One region of the Pseudorhizobium halotolerans genome, then DNA from elsewhere that is predicted to be linked to it. Evidence: predicted binding sites of a transcription regulator. Region 1 holds the regulator's gene; the other holds the start of a gene.

The links. The regulator HrcA, encoded in region 1, represses chaperone genes, less so after heat shock. The targets are predictions, from matches to a motif close to GTTAGCACTCNCNNNNNGNGAGTGCTAAC.
Positions count from the first base shown of each region.
Region 2: a site for HrcA is predicted at 6,607-6,635, ahead of groES (co-chaperone GroES). Genes of this name have one in related genera too.

Region 1 covers NZ_CABFWE030000007.1:76,639-87,246, reverse strand. Annotated here, with positions in the region: gene dnaA (chromosomal replication initiator protein DnaA) at 206-1,669, shown strand; gene hemW (radical SAM family heme chaperone HemW) at 1,738-2,916, opposite strand; gene rdgB (RdgB/HAM1 family non-canonical purine NTP pyrophosphatase) at 2,921-3,565, opposite strand; gene FN060_RS13295 (VOC family protein) at 3,579-3,989, opposite strand; gene rph (ribonuclease PH) at 4,002-4,721, opposite strand; gene hrcA (heat-inducible transcriptional repressor HrcA) at 4,896-5,978, shown strand; gene grpE (nucleotide exchange factor GrpE) at 6,066-6,725, shown strand; gene ptsN (PTS IIA-like nitrogen regulatory protein PtsN) at 6,801-7,262, opposite strand; gene hpf (ribosome hibernation-promoting factor, HPF/YfiA family) at 7,328-7,900, opposite strand; gene FN060_RS13265 (class I SAM-dependent methyltransferase) at 8,200-9,288, shown strand; gene FN060_RS13260 (TrmH family RNA methyltransferase) at 9,285-10,145, shown strand; gene lspA (signal peptidase II) at 10,142-10,608, shown strand, end outside.
Region 2 covers NZ_CABFWE030000016.1:311,864-322,471, reverse strand. Annotated here, with positions in the region: gene FN060_RS21850 (GNAT family N-acetyltransferase) at 1-175, opposite strand, end outside; gene FN060_RS21845 (hypothetical protein) at 240-860, opposite strand; gene ileS (isoleucine--tRNA ligase) at 999-3,992, opposite strand; partial or broken gene FN060_RS21835 (BrnA antitoxin family protein) at 4,241-4,482, opposite strand; gene FN060_RS21830 (bifunctional riboflavin kinase/FAD synthetase) at 4,584-5,579, opposite strand; gene FN060_RS21825 (TIGR01459 family HAD-type hydrolase) at 5,590-6,438, opposite strand; gene groES (co-chaperone GroES) at 6,690-6,986, shown strand; gene groL (chaperonin GroEL) at 7,047-8,687, shown strand; gene FN060_RS21810 (DoxX family protein) at 8,912-9,367, shown strand; gene FN060_RS21805 (class I SAM-dependent DNA methyltransferase) at 9,435-10,037, opposite strand; gene hisG (ATP phosphoribosyltransferase) at 10,042-10,608, opposite strand, start outside.

The sequences.
Region 1 (10,608 bases):
CAGGGACGGCTCGACGATGATGCAGCAGCAGGTCGAGCTTGCGAGATCGAGGATGGTCTGGCGGCAGCGGTGCCGCTGGTACAGGAACTAGAAGGCGGCAGAATAAATGCAGACGAATACGGCGGCACGTGCATTGGGCGAGGCGGGCCATGTACGACAGGCATTCGAGACAGCATCGACGCAGACAAAAGAGGTAAGCTCGGACATGACGGATGAAGCTCTCTTCGGTCGCGTAAAGCAGCGGTTGAAGGCCCAGGTTGGTGCCGATGTATACACGAGCTGGTTTGGTCGCCTGAAGCTTCATTCATTCTCCAAGAGCGTCGTTCGGCTGAGCGTTCCAACCACCTTTTTGAAATCGTGGATCACCAACCGCTATCTTGAGCTGATCACCAGCATCTTTCAGGCGGAGGAGCCGGGCATCCTGAAGGTGGAGATCCTGGTTCGCAGCGCCAGCCGAAATCCGCGTCCGGTTTCCGCAGAAACTAGCCCTCAGGCCACGGAGGCCGCCCCCGTCGCTACGCCCTCTGCCTCGCGGCAGCCGGTATCCCGCGAAATCGGCAAGATCGCCACTTTCCCGACAGCCGCGGCGAGCCCGCGACCGAGTGCTGCCGCGCCGCTGTTCGGCTCACCGCTCGATTCCCGCTTCACCTTCGATACCTATGTGGAGGGTCCGTCCAATCGGGTAGCACTGGCTGCGGCCCGAACGATTGCCGAGGCTGGCGCCGGCGCCGTCCGGTTCAACCCGCTGTTCATCCACTCCGGTGTCGGGCTCGGAAAGACGCACCTGCTCCAGGCGATTGCCAATGCCGCCGTCTCCAGCGCCCGCGCGCCGCGCGTCGTCTATCTGACCGCCGAATATTTCATGTGGCGCTTCGCAACGGCCATCCGTGACAACAACGCTCTGACGCTCAAGGATTCGCTGCGCAATATCGACCTCCTGATCATCGACGACATGCAGTTCCTGCAGGGCAAGATGATCCAGAACGAGTTCTGCCACCTCCTCAATACCTTGCTCGACAGCGCCAAGCAGGTGGTCGTGGCCGCCGACCGTGCGCCTTGGGAACTGGAGTCTCTGGACCCGCGCGTCCGTTCGCGCCTGCAGGGCGGCGTGGCGATCGAGATGGAAAGCCCCGACTATGAGATGCGCTTCGAAATGCTGAAGCGTCGCCTGGAGGCGGCTCAGCAGGAAGACGCCTCGCTGGACATCCCGGTCGAAATCCTCTCGCATGTGGCCCGCAATGTCGCCAATAGCGGTCGCGACCTGGAAGGTGCCTTCAACCAGTTGCTCTTTCGCCGCTCGTTCGAGCCTTCGCTGTCGCTCGAGCGCGTCGACGAACTGCTCGCTCATCTGGTCGGCACTGGAGAGGCAAAGCGCGTCCGCATCGAGGACATTCAGCGCATCGTCGCCCGCCACTATAATGTCTCGCGGCAGGAGCTCGTCTCCAACCGCCGCACGCGTGTGGTGGTGAAGCCTCGCCAGATCGCCATGTATCTGGCGAAGACTCTGACGCCGCGGTCGTTCCCGGAGATCGGTCGCCGCTTCGGCGGACGCGACCATACGACGGTACTTCATGCTGTACGAAAGATTGAAGACCTGATCTCGGGCGACAGCAAGCTTTGCCACGAGGTGGAGCTTCTGAAGCGGCTGATCAATGAGAACAATGCCTGATAAAGAAGGCCGGCAGAGATGCCGGCCTTCTCGTCTATCGGGGCAGGGGCCGGTTGCTGCCCAAATCCCTAGCAGGCCAGATCCGCGACCACGGCGTCCAGGATAAGCATGCCCTTCGGGGTGCAGCGCAGCCTCGAATTGCCAAGGCGTTCGATAAAGCCGTGTTCCAGTAAGGTCTGTTCCCGTACCGGGTCGGGATCGCGGCCGGACAGTTGCTGCCAGCGGGCAAGGTCGACGCCCTCGGTCAATCTCAGCCCCATCAACAGCAGTTCGTCGGCCTGCTCGTCGCGGCCGAGGTCCTCTTGGTCCACAAGGCCGTGCCCCTGTTGCTCTACGAGCTCCAGCCATGTCTCGGGACGCCGTTCCGTCGCTGTCGCGATCTTGGCCGCGCCGCGTGTGAGGCGGCCGTGTGCTCCCGGCCCGATCCCCGCATAGTCGCCATAGCGCCAGTAGGTGAGGTTGTGGCGGCTCTCGGCGCCCGGTCGGGCATGGTTTGAAACCTCATAAGCCGGCAGTCCGTGACGGGCGGTGATCTCCTGCGTCGCCTCGTAGAGGTCCGCAGACTGATCGCCGTCGGGCACGACAAGCTTACCGGCCTTGTGAAGGCCGTAGAACGGCGTGCCTTCCTCGATGGTGAGCTGGTAGAGCGAGAGGTGGTCGACCGCATAGGAGATCGCCTGCTCGAGCTCCGCCTCCCATGCCTCGACCGTCTGTCGTGGACGGGCATAGATGAGGTCGAAGTTCATGCGGGGAAAGATCTCCCGCGCCAGGCGGATCGCCTTCAGCGCGTCGGCCACGTCATGGAGCCGGCCCAGAAATTTCAGGTCGGCATCGTTGAGGGCCTGCACGCCCAAAGACACGCGGTTCACGCCTGCCGCCCGATAGCCGCGGAACCGCTCCGCCTCGACGCTGGACGGATTGGCTTCCATCGTGATCTCGATACCATCCGGCACATGCCAGTACCGGGCAATGCCGTTGAGGACTGCGGCGACCGTGCCCGGCTCCATCAGCGATGGCGTTCCGCCGCCGAGGAAGATACTGGTAACGGTCTTCGGCCCGCTCATCTGGCGCATGGCGGCCATCTCCCGCAGGAAGGCGGCCGTAAAGCGAGGCTGGTCCACGGGCTGGTGCCGGACGTGGCTGTTGAAATCGCAGTAGGGACACTTGGCCGCGCAGAACGGCCAATGCACATAGATGCCGAAGCCGGGTTCCCCGGTATCGGGCAGAAGGGGCGCGTCCGGGTTCAACGGCTCAGCTCTCCAGGCAGGTTTCCACGAAGCGCTTGAATGCGCGGGCGCGGTGCGAAAGCGCGTCGGAATCCCCGGGCTTCCAGCCATGCTTTTCTTCCGCGCTCATCTCGCCGAAGGTCGTGTCATAGCCCTTCGGCTGGAAGACCGGGTCATAACCGAAGCCCTTGTCTCCCCGGGGCGGCCAGACGACGCGGCCCTCGACCTCGCCACGGAAGAACTCCGTATGGCCATCCGGCCAGGCAAGGCAAAGCACGCTCACGAAGCGGGCGGTGCGCTGCTCGGCGGTGGTTGCCCCGCGCTCTGAAAGCGCCTTCTCGACCTTCTCCATAGCCATGGTGAAATCGCGGCTGCCGTCCTCGCGCTCTGCCCAGTTGGCAGTGTAGACGCCCGGTTGCCCATCGAGTGCATCGACGACGAGGCCGGAATCGTCGGAGAGCGCCGGAAGGCCGGATGCCGTGGCGGAGGCCAGTGCCTTGATGGCTGCGTTCTCCTCGAAGGTTGTACCGGTCTCGGCCGGCTCCTCCAGCGCCAGTTCAGCCGCAGATTTCGCGCTGAAGCCGAACGGAGCGATCAGTTCGGCGATCTCGCGGATCTTGCCGGCATTGTGGCTGGCGACGACGATCGTCCTGGTGTCGAGTTTGCGCATGTTCCTGATTTCCTCAGCCGATGGACCAGAGGCCCGGTTCGGCGCATTCGAGACTGTTGCCCGCCGGATCGCGGAAGTAGATCGACCGGGCGCCGTTCGGCCATATCACGTCGCTCTCGATCGCGACGCCTGCCTTCTTCAGCGTGTCGGCGACAGCGTCGAGATTGCTGCGGGCAACCCGGAAGCAGGCATGGCCTGCGCCTGTCGCGCCATGTGGCGGGACTTGCGGTCCGTTCACGGCAGGCGGCTTCACCGTCTCGTCCGGATTGAAGACAAGCAGCACGCCTTGCCCGCACCGGAAGAAGACATGGCGGTTGCTGGCCCGGACGATCCGCTCCAGTCCCAGGATGCCGCCGTAGAAACCCTCTGCCGCATCGAGATCTTCGGCATAGAGAGCAGTCTCGAGCATCCCTTCGATCAGCATCGCTCTCTCCGGTCAGGCAGTGATGGCCTGCTTCTGAAGTGCCACCAGTTCCTCGGTACCCGCCTTCGCCAGAGCCAGCAGGGAAAGGAACTCCTCCTGGCTGAACGGCGCCCCCTCGGCGGTTCCCTGTACTTCCACGATTCCGCCCGTGCCGGTCATGACGAAATTGGCATCCGTTTCGGCGGCGGAATCTTCGAGATAGTCGAGGTCGATGACCGACTGCCCAGCGAAGATACCGCAGGAGATCGCCGCGACGTGGTCCTTCAGGACCTTGTCGAGCTTCGTCATCGAGCGGGCTTCCATCCATTTCAGGCAGTCGTGCAGAGCAATCCAGCCGCCCGTGATGGCAGCGGTTCGCGTGCCGCCGTCCGCCTGGATGACGTCGCAGTCGATGGTGATCTGCTTTTCCCCAAGCGCGCTCAGGTCCACCACGGCGCGAAGCGAGCGGCCGATCAGGCGCTGGATTTCCTGGGTGCGCCCGCCTTGCTTGCCGGACGCAGCCTCGCGCTTCATCCGATCACCGGTCGCGCGCGGCAGCATGCCGTATTCCGCCGTCACCCAGCCCTTGCCGCTGTTGCGAAGCCATGCCGGAGGCTTCTCCTCAAGGCTCGCGGTGCAGAGAACGTGGGTGTCGCCGAAGCGGACGAGGCAGGACCCTTCCGCATGTTTCGAGAAGTTGCGCTCGAAGGAAACCTTGCGCATCTGGTCGGTTTTTCTGCCTGAAGGCCGCATGTCATGCTCCTGAGAATTTCCTAGGCGTTCTACGGACGTCGCCCGGCATTTGCAAAGGAAAAGGGGCGGGGCGCGTATCGGAGCGGTCCCGAAGGCGCGCAGAACTTCCGTGTGGCGAAGACCGCGCCGGATGACTATATTCCACCCAGACGAACCGAGGGCTCCAAGGGAACGATGGGATTGATGGAACGAAGGGAAAGCGGCGCGGTGCTTGACGACCGTTCGCGTGAGATCTTCAGACGCATCGTCGAAAGCTACCTTGAAACGGGAGAACCATTGGGCTCTCGAAATCTCTCCCGCCTCCTGCCCATGTCGCTATCGCCGGCATCTGTCCGCAATGTCATGAGCGATCTGGAAGAGCTCGGTCTCATCTACTCCCCACACGTCAGCGCAGGGCGATTGCCGACCCAGTCCGGCCTGCGCTTTTTCGTCGATGCCTTCATGCAGGTGGGTGACCTCTCGGAGGAGGAGCGGACGAGCATTGAACGGCAAATCCGCCCGGAGGACCGTGACCGACCGCTCGAGAGCCTGATGCACGATGCCAGCCGGATGCTCTCCGGTGTCTCGCGCGGCGCCGGCATCGTCGTCACCACCAAGAGTGATCCTATTCTCAAACATGTCGAGTTCATCCGGCTGGAGCCGACCAAGGCCCTCGCCGTCCTGGTGGGCGAACATAACCAGGTGGAAAACCGCATCATCGACCTGCCTGCGGGAGTAACTTCCTCGCAGCTGACAGAAGCCGCAAACTTCCTCAATGCTCATCTGACGGGCCAGACTCTCCTTGAGCTTCGCGCTGAACTCGAGAGGCTGAAGACGCAGGTTCAGACCGAACTGACAGCGCTGTCGCAGGATCTCGTGCAGCGCGGCCTGGCCGTCTGGTCCGGGACGCGCGAAGACGGCAAGCCGAACCAGTTGATCGTGCGTGGGCGCGCAAACCTTCTCGAAGGAATGACGGGTCTCGACGACCTGGACAGGCTGCGCCTGCTCTTCGACGATCTGGAGAAGAAGGACAGCCTCATCGAGATACTGAACCTTGCCGAAAGTGGGCCGGGCGTCAGGATTTTCATCGGGTCGGAGAACAAGCTCTTCTCGCTCTCCGGCTCGTCCCTGATTGTCGCCCCCTACAGGGATCAGGAAGAACGCATCGTGGGGGCCGTCGGCGTGATAGGTCCGACACGGCTTAATTATTCGCGGGTCGTCCCGATGGTCGACTATACCGCACAGCTTCTGGCGCGCCTGACGCGGCAGCCCAGATAACATCCCATTCTCGGACCAGCCTTGATTTTTGAGGTTCAAACCTCGATATCGGGCACGACTTTGTGAACGAAGATACCGGAGAAGGTCATGACCGACGAGACAAAGAAAACCGGACCTGACGCGGGAACGCACGAAACCGCCGCGGAAAATGCTGCCGAGGCTATAGCATCGGGGCAGCAGGATCAGGAGACGGTTGAGGGTGGTGAATCTCAGACCGCCGAGCCTGATCCCATCGAGGCAATTAGGGCCGAAAATGCCGATCTTCGTGATCGTTTCCTGCGTATGGCCGCCGAGATGGAAAACCTGCGTCGTCGTACGGAACGCGATGTGAAGGACGCAAAGTCCTATTCGGTCGCCGCTTTCGCGCGCGACATGCTGGCCGTCTCCGACAATCTCCGTCGGGCGATCGATGCCGTCCCGGCCGAAATTCGTGCCGCGGCCGACCAGAGCCTGACCTCGCTGCTCGAAGGCGTGGAAATGACCGAACGTTCGATGCTGTCTGCGCTCGAACGCCACGGCGTGAAGAAGATGGACGCCGAGGGCCAAAAGTTCGATCCCAACTTCCACCAGGCCATGTTCGAGATCCCCAATCCCGAAGTGCCGAACAACACCATTCTCCAGGTGGTTCAGGCGGGTTACACGATCGGTGAGCGTGTCCTGAGGCCGGCCATGGTGGGCGTTTCGAAGGGAGGGCCGAAGATCGACGCAACCACCGCCCCCGGCGAGAGCGAGACAACTAACGGCTGACAACCTTTCCGTAAAAGCAAAATAGCCGCCCGCTGCCATACGCGCCGGGCGGCTATTTCGTTCTCAGCTCTGTTGTCAGGCGGCGGTTGCCTGTTCCTGGTTCAGGAAGGCGTAGATCGCCGATGCCGAATCCGTCTGGCGAAGCTTCGCGACCAGTTCCTGGTCGCGCAACACTCGGGCGATCCGCGAAAGCGCCTTGAGGTGGTCCGCTCCTGCCCCTTCGGGAGCAAGCAGAAGGAATACGAGATCGACGGGTTCATCGTCCAACGCTTCGAAATCGACGGGCGTTTCAAGCCGCGCGAAGACACCGCTAATGGACGAAATACTGTTGAGCTTGCCATGCGGAATGGCCACGCCGTGACCGACGCCGGTTGAACCCAACCGTTCCCGCTGCAGGATGACGTCGAAGATCTCCCGCTCGGCAACCCCGGTGAGCTTGGAGGCCCTAGAGGCCAACTCCTGCAACAGCTGCTTCTTGGAATTCACTTTTAGGGCGGGAATAATCGCATCTTGCTGTAGCAGATCTGCCAAAGCCATTCTCTTCTTCCTTTTTACCACCGCAAGGTGGAGGGAGCGTCGTCGCCGACGCTCTCCCAGAATCGTTAGCCTTTGATATTGGTGGAGTCGATCCAGCCGATATTGCCGTCGTTGCGGCGATAGACGATGTTCAGGTCTTCCTTGCCGGGGCTCCGGAAAAGCAGAACCGGCTCGTCGGTCATGTCCAGGGCCATGACGGCGGTAGCGACCGACATCGTGCGCAACTGCTTGGAACTTTCCGCCACGATGGTGGGCGCGAAATCCTCTGGCAGTTCCTCGTCTTCTTCCGGAATGGCATCCATGACGGTGTAAGCGATTTCCTGGCCGTTGCCGTGGGAACCGCCATGATGGTCCTTCAGCTTGCGCTTATAGCGCCGAAGGCGCTTCTCGATGCGCTCTGCGGCGGCATCGAAGCTCAGCTGCGGATCGTTCGCCTGGCCTGCTGCATGCAGGACAATGCCGGTATCGAGATGTATCTTGCAATCGGCCGAAAAACGCGATCCGGATTTCTCCACGATCACCTGACCTGCGTACCCCCCGTCGAAGTACTTGGCGACAGCCTCGCCGATCTGGTCCTCGATCCGCTGGCGGAACGATTCACCGATCTCCATCTGTTTACCAGATACACGCACACTCATGGATTGGTTCCTTCTTATCGTGACTTGCGTGTTTCAGTCTACGCCAACCATCCACCTCATCCAAGCGCTTCACGCGGCACCGGGATGTTTTTAGGAGGCATGGGGAGTGGGTAAGGGTGCTTGCTTTGTCCGTTGCAATTGCGGCGGGCTTCTACGCCTGTGAACCTCTAAAGTCAACGCATCCCTAATGGACGCCCCAGAGTAGAAGGTCTCCGGTGACCCTCGCCGGCTCTAAAGCCCTTTGCCAACTGCCGGGGCAATTGCTATTTGCAGCGAAACGTCAACCGATCGGATGTGCAGTGAAAAACAGGGAAAAACGCACGGAGCGGAGACCCGGCACGAGCGGCAGCCCGCGTTCCGCGCGCCCCCGTCCCGGCGGGCCGGTAAAGGGAGAGCGCGAGGGAGGATCTGTCGCTGGCGGCCGAGCGGCGGCCGAGCCGGCGCCACAGCGGCCCCTCATCCAGCGGGTCGGAGAACGCCCGTCGGAGCGCGTGCCGGTGATCCTGGAGTCGCGTGGTGCCGGGGACTTTCACCTGATCGACAGCGGCAATGGGTTGAAGCTCGAGCAATATGGGCCTTATCGGATCGTCCGGCCCGAGGCGCAGGCGCTCTGGCAGCCGTCGCTCCCCCCTTCAGTCTGGGAGAAGGTCGATGCCGTCTTCACAGGAGATACGGACGAGGACGGCATTGGACGCTGGCGCTTTCCGAAGGAGGCGCTGGGAGAAACCTGGCCCCTGTCGCTGCTTGGCGTCGATTTCCTCGGTCGGTTCACCTCTTTTCGGCATGTCGGCGTGTTCCCGGAGCAGATCGTCCACTGGGAGTGGATGAAGCAGCAGGTCGAGAGCGCTGGTCGCCCGCTCAAGGTGCTGAACCTCTTCGGTTATACGGGGGTCGCCTCGCTTGTCGCGGCCGCTGCCGGCGCCGAGGTCACCCATGTTGACGCGTCGAAGAAGGCGATTGGATGGGCTCGCGAGAACCAAGCCTTGTCGCGCCTGGAGCGGGCGCCGATCCGTTGGATTTGCGAAGACGCCATGAAGTTCATCCAGAGGGAGGAACGGCGAGGCAACCACTACGACATTATCCTGACCGATCCGCCGAAGTTCGGCCGAGGTCCCAATGGCGAAGTCTGGCACCTGTTCGAGCATCTTCCCCTGATGCTGGACGTGTGCCGAGAACTGCTGTCTCCTAACGCTGTCGGCCTTGTGCTGACCGCCTATTCGATCCGGGCGAGCTTTTATTCGATCCACGAACTGATGCGCGAGACCATGCGCGGCGCGGGCGGTGTCGTGGAATCGGGAGAACTGGTTATCCGCGAAACGGGAATCGACGGCGGTGCTGTCGGCCGTGCACTGTCAACATCCCTATTCAGTCGCTGGGTGCGCGAATGATCAATGACCACCACAACGAGGGTTCTCGGCGCGTCGGCCAGGTAAAAGAGGTGACCAGCCTCTCAAACCCGATCGTCAAGGATATCAAGGCGCTCAGCAACAAGAAGGATCGCGAGCAGAGCGGGACCTTCATGGCAGAAGGGCTGAAGCTGGTCATCGATGCGCTGGAACTGGGCTGGACTATCCGGATCCTCGTCTATGCGAAGGCCGCCAAGGGAAAGCCTCTGGTGGAACAGGTAGCTGCCCGCACAGTCGCCAAGGGGGGGCTCGTGCTGGAAGTAAGCGAGAAGGTTCTCTCCTCGATCACGCGGCGGGACAATCCGCAAATGGTGGTCGGCATTTTCGAGCAGCGCTGGACGCCGCTTGACGACCTCCGGCCGAGCCAAGGCGTGACCTACGTGGCCCTCGATCGCGTCCGCGATCCGGGCAATCTGGGCACGATCATCCGCACCGCGGACGCGGCCGGTGCCTCTGGCGTGATCCTGATCGGGGAATGTACCGATCCCTTCTCGCTGGAAACCGTCCGCGCCACGATGGGATCCGTTTTCGCGGTCCCCCTCGCCAGAGCGACGACCGAGGAATTCTTTGCGTGGCAGAAGCGTTCGGGTGCCCAGGTCGTCGCAACCCATCTCGCCGGTGCGGTTGACTATCGGACAGTCAATTATGAAAAGAAACCGACGGTCCTGCTGATGGGTAATGAACAATCAGGTCTTCCCGAGGCACTGGCGAAGTCCGCAGATCGACTGGTGCGCATCCCACAGCAGGGCAGGGCAGACAGCCTCAATCTTGCGGTCGCGACGGCGGTCATGCTCTTTGAGGCCCGCCGTCATCTCCTGAAGCTGGAGGACGCCGGATGATGGTAGCGACTGCTTCCAGGTTCTCACGTCCGCTCGTCGCCGGAGTGCTTATCGTCATTGCCGTCGTGCTGGATCAGGCGATCAAACTTGCGGTCGAAGCCTATCTGCCGCTGGAAGAGGCGGTTCCCGTCCTGCCGATGCTGGCGCTCTACCGGACCTACAATCTCGGCGTCGCCTTCTCTCTCCTGTCGGGAATGGAGAGGGAGTTCATCATCGGCATGCGGGTCGTCATTGTCGCGTTCGTGCTCTGGCTCTGGCGCCGCACGCCGGGGGAACGTGGTTTCGCCCATCTCGGATTCACCCTCATCGTCGCAGGCGCGATCGGCAACCTGATCGATGGGTTCGTCTATGGCCACGTGATCGATTACATTCTCTTCTATACGCAGACCTGGTCTTTCGCCGTCTTCAACCTTGCCGACAGTTTGATCTCGATCGGGGCTGCCCTGGTCATCCTGGATGAGCT
Region 2 (10,608 bases), on a different contig from region 1:
CCGCCTCCAGTATGGCCGCTTCCGTCACCGCGTTCGGGCCGAACATGGATGCAGCGAGGCTTGCTTCCGTCGCCTCGACCTCCTCTTCCGCCTTTTCGTAGATCGCAAGCTCGGTAATGAAGCGGAGAATGATCCCGACATCGTCGGCGGTCGCAGCGCGGATCGTGTAATTCATGGGCGGGCTCAACAGAAAAAGGCAGGCCACCGGGCCTGCCGCTTCATAATTCCAGGATGCCTGGCTACTGGAAGGGCTTCCACCAGCTGGAGGTCTGCTTGGCAGCCTCGGCCTCTTTCTTCCGGCGGCGCTCCTTCTTCAGCTCGGGCTCGCCCAGATCTCCAAGGGCTGCAGAGTCGACGGCGCGATACTCCACCGGCGGATCGGTCAGCGAACGCCGTGTCTGTGTCACGTCGGCACTGTTGAGATTCTGTTTAGCCTGCCGGAAAGCTTCCCACTTTTCCGATTCCGTCATCTGGCCGGCCTTGCCCTTGCCGGCAAGAAGCGGCGAACGGTAGCCGGGATTACCTTCGTTCTCGGCCGCTTCCTGGCGGAGACGCTGGCGGGTCTCCTCGGGCGATTCCACCCACGCCGGATTGGTCTCGCGGCTGGCGAGGGAGGCCTGCGGGGGCGGAAGGGACTTGTCCTGCGCCGTGACCACCAGGCCCGGCCGCGGATTGTACTTCACGTCGCGCTTCTCCTGCGGGCCCAGAGAGACCGCCGAGGTCAGGTCATTGCTCAGCTGCTCCATTGCACTGGTCCCGGTCCCGTAGGTGGGACTGCCCATGCAACCCGATAGGGCCAGCATACCGGCCATCAGCCCGGTGGCGCTCAATGCGGCGCGAAACCCATGCGACGTCTTCATCAAAACCCTTCCAGCAGCGCCCGTCCTTCGACGCCTTCAGATTTCCCATCAGTACCGCCTGACCGAGAATTCCGGCCAATTTCGGGCAGATGTACCGGATGACGCGGCGAAGCGCAATCATCCGGTAGCGAAAGCGGATCAGCCAAGGCGGCCAAGGGCCGCCAGTTCACGCAAGGCTGCGGCATCTCGTGCCGACACTTCAGGGTAGTCGGGATCAGACCCGATATCCTTCGTGACGCGCCAGGAACGGGCGCACTTCGTCCCTTCCGCCAGCTTCGTCTCGACTGCGACACCCGGCACCTCGGCAAGACGGAACGCTGCTTCCGGCCCTTCGCCGGCGACCACACGGATGGCCGAAGTGATACAGATCTCTTCGAAATCCTGCCCCTCGAGCGCGTTCATCAGGGCGGTATCCGACACGTGCACGACCGGTGCCGCCTCCAGCGACGAGCCGATCCGCTTTTCCTTGCGCTCGATCTCCAGTGCGCCCGTGACGACCGAACGCACGCGGCGGACCTTCGACCATTTTTCCGCGAGCGCTTCGTTGCGCCATTCTGCCGGCACCTCGGGGAACTGCTCCAGATGCACCGAGACCGCTTGCGGATTGCGGGACAGCCAGGCTTCTTCCGTGGTGAACGGCAGCATGGGGGCGAGCCAGGTCACCATGCAGTCGAAGATCTTGCGGATGACGGCAAGTGCGGACCGCCGGCGCAGCGACGACGGCGCGTCGCAGTAGAGCGCGTCCTTGCGGATGTCGAAGTAGAAGGCCGACAGCTCGATATTCGCGAAGTCGATCAGGGCGCGGGCGATCTTCTTGAAGTCGAATGCGTCATAGCCATCACGCACCAGCCGGTCCAGCTCGGCCAGGCGATGCAGCATGAGCCTTTCGAGTTCGGGCAGGTCCGCATAGGCAATCTCTTCGCCTTCGTCGTGGGCGAGCGTCCCGAGCATCCAGCGGATCGTGTTGCGAAGCTTGCGATAGGCATCGACATTCGTCTGGATGATCGTCTTGCCGAGGCGCTGGTCTTCCCAGTAATCGGTGGTCATGACCCAGAGGCGAAGGATGTCGGCGCCGGCATCCTTCATGACGTCCTGTGGCGCCACGACATTGCCGAGCGACTTCGACATCTTCTGGCCCTTCTCATCCATGGTGAAGCCATGGGTGATGACGGCGTCATAGGGCGCGCGACCGCGGGTGGCAGCCGATTCCAGGAGCGAAGAATGGAACCAGCCGCGATGCTGGTCGGAGCCTTCCAGATAGACATCCGCCGGCCATTTCAGATCCGGCCGGTCTTCCAGCGTAAAGGTATGGGTCGAACCGGAGTCGAACCAGACATCGAGGATGTCGCGGACCTGTGTCCAGCCTTCGTTGGCGCGGGAGCCCAGGAAGCGCTCGCGAGCCCCTTCGGCAAACCAGGCGTCGGCACCCTCCTGCTCGAAAGCTTCCGTGATGCGTGCGTTCACGGCCTCGTCCTGGAGGATCGCGCCCTTCTCGTCGACGAAGACGCAGATCGGCACGCCCCAGGCGCGCTGGCGCGACAGCACCCAGTCGGGGCGCTGCTCGATCATGGCGCGAAGGCGGTTCTGGCCGGCGGACGGCACGAAACGCGTATCGTCGATCGCCTTCAGCGCGCGCGAGCGCAGCGTCGTGCCGTCGCCGAAGTCCTTGTCCATGTAGACGAACCACTGCGGCGTGTTGCGGAAGATGACCGGCTTCTTCGAGCGCCAGGAATGCGGGTAGGAATGCTTCAGCCGACCGCGGGCAAACAGATTGTTGGCGGCAATCAGCGCCTCGATGACGGCCTTGTTGGCATCACCCTTCTTGCCGTTGTCGTCCATGACGCGGGCGGGACCACCCTCGCGGTCCGGACCGAAGCCGGGGGCATCGGCGGTGTAGAAGCCGGCATCGTCTACCGGGAACGGGATCTTCGTGTCGATGCCGCGCGCTTCGAGCTCGCGGACATTATCGGTCCAGGCGTCAAAGTCCTCGCGGCCATGGCTGGGTGCGGTGTGCACGAAGCCGGTGCCGGCGTCATCGGTGACGTGATCGCCGGCGAGAAGCGGGACGGGGAACTCATAGCCGCCACCGAACTGGCGCAGCGGGTGCCCGCACACGAGGGACGCGAGCTCTTCGGCCGTGACATCGCGGAGCTTTCGGTACTGCAGCTTCGCCTTGGCAAAGGACTCCTCGGCCAGTTTGTCGGCGAAGACGAGCTTTTCCCCGGGAAGCGGCCCGAAGTCATTTTCTACGGCCGTGACTTCATACAGACCGTAGGACACCTTGGGGGAATAGCTGATCGCCCGGTTGCCGGGGATCGTCCAGGGCGTGGTCGTCCAGATGACGACGAAGGAACCCTGAAGGTCGCCGAGGACACCATCATCGGCGTTCTGTGCGATGACCGCCCGCCTGTATGCCTCACCGGTCTCAAGCGCCACGCCCGGCTCGCTCATCCGCACAACCGGGAACTTCACCCAGATCGTGTCGCTCTCGACATCGGCGTATTCCACTTCGGCCTCGGCCAAGGCAGTGCGCTCGACGACCGACCACATGACCGGCTTCGAGCCCCGATAGAGCTGGCCCGACTTGGCGATCTTCAGAAGTTCGCCTGCGATCCGCGCCTCGGCGTGGAAGTTCATCGTCGTGTAGGGATTGTCGAAGTCGCCCTCGATGCCGAGCCGCTTGAACTCCTCCGACTGCACCTTGATCCAATGCGCCGCGAATTCGCGGCATTCCTGGCGGAACTCGTTGACCGGAACCTCGTCCTTGTTCTTGCCCTTCTCGCGGTACTTCTCCTCGATCTTCCACTCGATCGGCAATCCGTGGCAGTCCCAGCCGGGGACATAGTTGGAATCATAGCCGCGCATCTGGAAGGAGCGGGTGATGACGTCCTTCAGGATCTTGTTCAGCGCGTGGCCGATATGGATGTTGCCGTTGGCATAGGGCGGGCCGTCATGCAGCACGAACTTCTCCCGACCGGCGGCGGAGGCGCGGAGCTTCTTGTAGAGATCCATCTGCTGCCAGCGCTTAACCAGTTCCGGTTCCTTCTGCGGCAGTCCGGCGCGCATCGGGAACTCGGTCACGGGCAGGTAGAGGGTCTTGGAATAGTCGAGCTTGTCTGCGGTATCGGTCATGGATCAGCCATCGGAAGAGGCGACCGGCGTGGTCGCGCGGAATTGTGTCATGGAGTGGCGGCCAGCGCGCAAGGAGATATCCCAGCGCCAAGAAACCCGGACCTTTCCGCTGCTTTTCAAGCTGCCGGAAAGGCCGGGCCGATAATTCGAATGATCCGGGCCACCGAAGGATATGTCATGGTGCCGCGTTCCTTAGGGGTTTTTGGCCTCAAAAGAAAGAGGCCTAGCGCAACGTGGAGAAGCCGCGTCTATTCGCCGGTGTCTATCGCGACGGCGGCACGAAGAACCTCGTTGACCCGGTCCTGCCACCCCAGCCCGTCCTTCTGGAAATGCTCGATCACTGCGCTGTCCAGCTTGATCGTGACGAGTTCCTTCGCCTCCGGCAAGGCGCGTCTTTCCACCGCCGGCGCGGCGGGCTTGCTCACCGCTTCCTGAATAGTGCCTCGGCGGCATCCATCGGATTCTGCGGGCGGCGCGGCGGATTGGCCATCATGGTCGACTTTCGTGCTGTATTGTTAGGACTACGGACTAGGCTCCCAGAAAGGCCGGAAGGTCAAACTTGCCCCGCCACCTCCTGCCTACGCGTCAGGATCACAACGAACGGCGTCCGAAAGCGATCTTCGCATCTAGTTCGCCCAGCGGCCGCACGCCGGAGAGGAGCGCCCTCGCCTCCTCCTCGTCGCGTTTCATCTGCTCGACCAGCGGCTCCAGTCCGTCGAATTTCACCTCGTCGCGCAGATGGCCGAAGAAGGAGACGGAGCAGGTCTGGCCGTAGAGGTCACCGGTGAAGTCGAAGAGATAGGTTTCAAGCAGCGGTGCGCCATTCTCCGTCACCGTCGGGCGGCGGCCATAGCTCGCGACGCCATCGTGCATCCTCCCATCGGCGGTACGCAAGCGGACCGCATAGATACCCGACTTAAGTTCCGTTTCCGGCGGAAGTGCCGTATTGGCGGTGGGATAGCCAAGGGTGCGGCCAAGCTTCTCGCCGCCGATGATCTCCGCCTCGACCGTGTAACGGTAACCCAGAAGACCGGCTGCTGCGACCACCTCACCCCCTGCCAGAAGGTTCCGGATACGGCTCGAGGAGATGACGTCCGCACTCTCGTCGCGGTAGGCATCCACGAGGCTGACGGTGAAACTGAGCCGCTCACCCGCGGCCATCAGATAGGCCGGGCCACCTTCCCTGCCCTTGCCGAAATGGAAGTCGAAGCCCGTGACGACGGCTGAAGCGTCAAGCCAATCCACCAGGACCGACTGGACAAAGTCCTCCGCCGATCTCTGCGAAAATTCCTGGTCGAAGGGGTATTCAATGACACAGTGGAAGCCGATGGCTTCAAGAAGCCGCGCCTTTAGCGGTGCCGGAGTCAGCCGGTAGACCGGCCTGTCCGGCTGAAAGACGGTGCGAGGGTGGGGCTCGAAGGTGAGGACGAGGGCTGGAACACCTCTCTCCTGCGCCAGGGACAATGCCTTCTCCAAGACGCTGCGGTGGCCGCGATGGACCCCATCGAAATTGCCAATCGCCACGACACCGCCCTTCAGGCCTGGCGGCAACGGCTCCTTCTTCTCGTTGCGGTGGAAGACTGTCATCGGCGTATTCCTAGGCGAGCCGCGGCATCCACCATTTCGGCGCCGCCCCTTCGCGCTTCAGCCAGGCATTCATCACCGCCTCGTCGATCTGCCCGTTCACCGTATATTCGGTCACGTGGATGCCGGCGCTGACGTAGAGGAGGTCAAGGCCCTGGCTGATGGCGCCGCGGACATCCGTCGGCATGCCGTCGCCGATCGCAAGGACCCGCTCTCTGGCAACCTCGCCGCGCGCCTGGCGGGCGAAAGCAAGCGCCTCCTCGTAGATCGGGGTGTGCGGCTTGCCGGCAATGCGGCTCTTGCCGCCGAGATCCTCGTAATAGGCGGCAACGGCCCCAGCACAGGGAATGATGCGGTGTCCGCGTTCGACCACCAGATCCGGATTGGCGCAGATGAAGGGAACATCGCGCTTCTGGAAGGCGACGAGCATGTCGTGATAATCTTCCGGCACCTCCTTCTCGTCATCGAAGAAACCGGTGCAGACGATGGCGTCTGCCTCATCCGCGCCGACCACCTCGACATCCAGGCCGTCGAATAGCGGCATGTCGCGTTCCGGGCCCAGCAGGAAAACCTTCCGCGGGCCTTCAGCGATCAGGTGGCGCGTCACGTCACCCGAGGTGACGATGCCGTCATAGGAACTGTCGGGAACGCCTAGCAGCCGAAGCTGGGAGATCACGCCGGGCGAAGGCCGCGGGGAATTGGTGATCAGAACGACGGTCGTCCCTGCCACACGTGCGTCGGCCAGCGCCTTGCAGGCATCCGGGAAGGCATCGACGCCATTGTGGACCACGCCCCAGACATCCGACAGAACCACGTCGTAACTGCCGGTAATCTCTGTGAGACTGCTGATGCGCTTGGCCATGTCTTTTCCCGAACCGATATCTGAACCGGCGCTGACATTGCAAAGCTGGTGCAGGATGGCAAGGCTTTTCCTGCCTTCCAGGGACATGGCAACATCGAACGAGATTGCTGGAAATTTCGATCCAGCTCGTTCTTGACTCTCATTCAAGCCGAGCTTATCTCGACGCCAGCTAGCACTCTCCTCTAGTGAGTGCTAGCAACCAGATACGGGTCCGCAGACCTGTCCATGTCATTTGATCGAGGGATTAGACAATGGCAAGCACCAATTTCCGCCCCCTGCACGACCGCGTCGTCGTTCGTCGCGTCGAGTCTGAAGAAAAGACCAAGGGTGGCATCATCATCCCGGACACCGCCAAGGAAAAGCCTGCCGAAGGTGAAGTCATCGCCGTTGGCCCGGGCGCCCGCGACGAAAGCGGCAAGCAGGTCGCTCTCGACGTCAAGGTCGGCGACCGCGTCCTGTTCGGCAAGTGGTCCGGCACTGAAGTCAAGCTCGATGGCGTCGATCTCCTCATCATGAAGGAATCCGACATCATGGGCGTCATCGGCTGATCTTACAGCCTCTCGCCCATCCCGAAATCACGCTGACACCCCTTTTCAGGAGTTCTCAAAATGGCAGCTAAAGAAGTAAAGTTCGGCCGCACCGCGCGCGAAAAGATGCTGCGCGGCGTCGACATCCTCGCCGATGCCGTCAAGGTCACCCTCGGCCCGAAGGGTCGTAACGTCGTCATCGACAAGTCCTTCGGCGCACCGCGCATCACGAAGGACGGCGTCTCCGTCGCCAAGGAAATCGAACTGGAAGACAAGTTCGAGAACATGGGCGCCCAGATGGTCCGCGAAGTCGCTTCGAAGACCAACGACATCGCCGGTGACGGCACCACGACTGCAACGGTTCTCGCCCAGGCCATCGTCCGCGAAGGCAACAAGGCTGTTGCAGCCGGCATGAACCCGATGGACCTGAAGCGCGGCATCGACCTCGCCGTCAAGGCCGTTGTCGCCGATCTCCAGGCCAAGGCCAAGAAGATCAACACGTCGGAAGAAGTCGCACAGGTTGGCACCATCTCCGCCAACGGCGAGCGCCAGATCGGCCTCGACATTGCTGAAGCAATGCAAAAGGTCGGCAATGAAGGCGTCATCACGGTTGAAGAAGCCAAGACCGCTGAAACCGAACTCGAAGTCGTCGAAGGCATGCAGTTCGACCGCGGCTACCTGTCGCCTTACTTCGTGACCAACCCGGAAAAGATGGTTGCGGATCTCGACGATCCCTACATCCTGCTGCACGAGAAGAAGCTCTCCAACCTGCAGGCCATGCTGCCGGTCCTGGAAGCCGTGGTTCAGTCGGGCAAGCCGCTCCTCATCATCGCTGAAGACGTCGAAGGCGAAGCTCTCGCAACGCTCGTCGTCAACAAGCTGCGCGGTGGCCTCAAGATCGCTGCCGTCAAGGCTCCGGGCTTCGGCGACCGCCGCAAGGCCATGCTCGAAGACATCGCCATCCTGACGGGCGGCACAGTCATCTCCGAAGACCTCGGCATCAAGCTGGAGAATGTTACCCTCGACATGCTCGGCCGTTCGAAGAAGGTCTCCATCTCCAAGGAAAACACCACGATCGTCGACGGTGCCGGCCAGAAGACCGACATCGAAGGCCGTGTTGCCCAGATCAAGGCGCAGATCGAAGAGACGACTTCGGACTACGACCGCGAGAAGCTGCAGGAACGCCTTGCAAAGCTCGCTGGCGGCGTTGCCGTGATCCGCGTTGGCGGCTCGACGGAAGTCGAAGTGAAGGAAAAGAAGGACCGCATCGACGACGCGCTCAACGCGACCCGCGCTGCCGTTCAGGAAGGCATCGTACCGGGCGGCGGCGTCGCTCTGCTGCGTGCTTCCCACCAGCTCTCGGTCAAGGGCGAGAACGCCGACCAGGAAGCCGGCATCAACATCGTTCGCCGCGCGCTGCAGGCTCCGGCCCGCCAGATCGCAGAGAACGCTGGTGACGAAGCTTCGATCGTCGTCGGCAAGATCCTCGAAGGCAACACCGACAACTACGGCTACAACGCTCAGACCGGCGAGTATGGCGACATGATCGCCATGGGTATCGTCGACCCGGTCAAGGTCGTTCGCACCGCCCTCCAGGACGCAGCCTCGGTTGCCGGCCTCCTCGTCACGACGGAAGCCATGATCGCCGAACTGCCGAAGAAGGATGCCCCGGCAGGCATGCCTGGCGGCATGGGCGGAATGGGCGGAATGGACATGATGTAAGACCTTCTGGTCCTACATCTGAGCCATCCGGTTCAAATCAGGAAGGGCGGTCTTCGGACCGCCCTTTTCTGTTGGGGTGAAAGAAGCCCAGTTCCCTCTACCGTTCAATTTTCGACGACGATCTGTCTCCGATTGTTCATCTTTCTGACGATGCAAAAGGCGGGCATATTCCGCTCCAGAATTCGATGCCACTGAACATCAATATCTATTTCTGGAGAACCCCCATGCCCAACACCTCGACCAACAACCTTCTGCTGCTTGCCGCCCGCGTCCTGCTTTCGGCAATGTTCATCCTGTCCGGCTATCCGAAGCTCCTCGATCCTGCAGGCACCGCAGGTATGATCGCTGGGGCCGGTTTCCCGGCCGCGACCGCGCTCGCCTATCTCGCAGGCCTGTTCGAACTGATCGTCGGCCTCTTCGTGCTGGTCGGCTTCCAGACTCGCATCTCGGCGATCCTGCTTGCGCTCTTCTCCGCCTTCACGGGCCTCGTCTTCCACTCCGGCGCCATCAACGTGCCTGACTTCCCGGAAGCGGCCAATGGCCTGCTGACCATGTTTAACGGCCTGATGATGATGAAAAACCTGACGATCGCCGGCGGCTTCCTGGCGCTTGCCGCTGTTGGAGCCGGCGCCTATTCGCTCGACGCCCGCCGCCGCGGTACAGTCGCAATCGCCGCCTAGCCTTCGACATTCCCTGCCCAAGGCAAACCCGCCGGATCCCACACGGACCGGCGGTTTTTCGTGTATGTCAGATGACGCGCTGCGCCAGCCAGACGGTGGCGCCACCGCAGGCGAGATCCTGGTCCATCTGCGCCACGAGTTTAAAACCGTTTACCGCCAGCAGGTCCCCATACTCCTGCCGCGACAGGCTCGCGTGATAGAGCGGCTCGCCGCCGAACTCCCCCATCGCCACGCCCTCGAAATGGCCGGCCGTGAACAGCAGCGCTGCCCCGGGTGCCGCGAGGTAAGCGAAGACCGGGAACATGGCGTGCTGGTCCGCGGGGCTGAGATGGAAGAAGCTGTGCCAGGCGATGACGCCGTTGAAGGTCCGCCCGGGCGGCAGCCTGCGCATGTCGCGGACGATCCACTGCTGATCGGGAAACCGCTGTCTTGCCAGCTCGATCAGCGACGGGGAACTGTCGACACCGGTCAGACGAAAGCCGCGGGCAATGAAATGGCCCGCGATCGGCTCTCCGGAGCCGCAGCCGAGATCCAGAATCGTACCGCTCGGCGGAAGAAGCGCGGCGAAGCGATCCAGCCAGGGCTTCTCGAAGAGGTTCTTGCCGCGCAACTGGTCGAAAGCCTGCGCGTGCCGCTCGTAGAGGCCGATGATGTTGTCGTCCTCGGCCATCCGTTTAGATAACCGCGCCTTGCACTGCCTGGATGATCCGGCCGATCCGAGGGTCCCGGTCGTGCTCAGGCTTGCGTGCACGAACAAGGCAGGCTTCGCTCTTCAGGATCACGCCATCGCTAAGCACCTTCAGGTGGTTTGCCTTGAGCGTGGAGCCGGTGGAGGTGATGTCGACGATGATATCCGCCTGGCCTGCTGCCGGCGCACCCTCGGTAGCCCCTAGGCTCTCGACGATCCGGTAGAGCTGGATGCCATGCTGGCGCGAAAAGAACTGCTGCGTGAGCCGCCAGTATTTCGTGGCGATCGCAAGACGCCGGCCGTGGCGGGTGCGAAAATCGGCGGCGACGTCCCCCAGATCTTCCATCGTCTCCACATCCAGCCAGATCTCCGGCACTGCGACGACGACATCCGCCTGGCCGAAGCCGAGACGAGCACAGAATTCCACGTTGGCATCGACCTCGGCCATACCCTCGCGCACGAGATCCTCGCCGGTGACACCGAAATCGACCGCGCCGGCCGCCAGTTCCCGCGCAATCTCCGACGCCGAGAGATAGGCGACCTCGACGCCTTC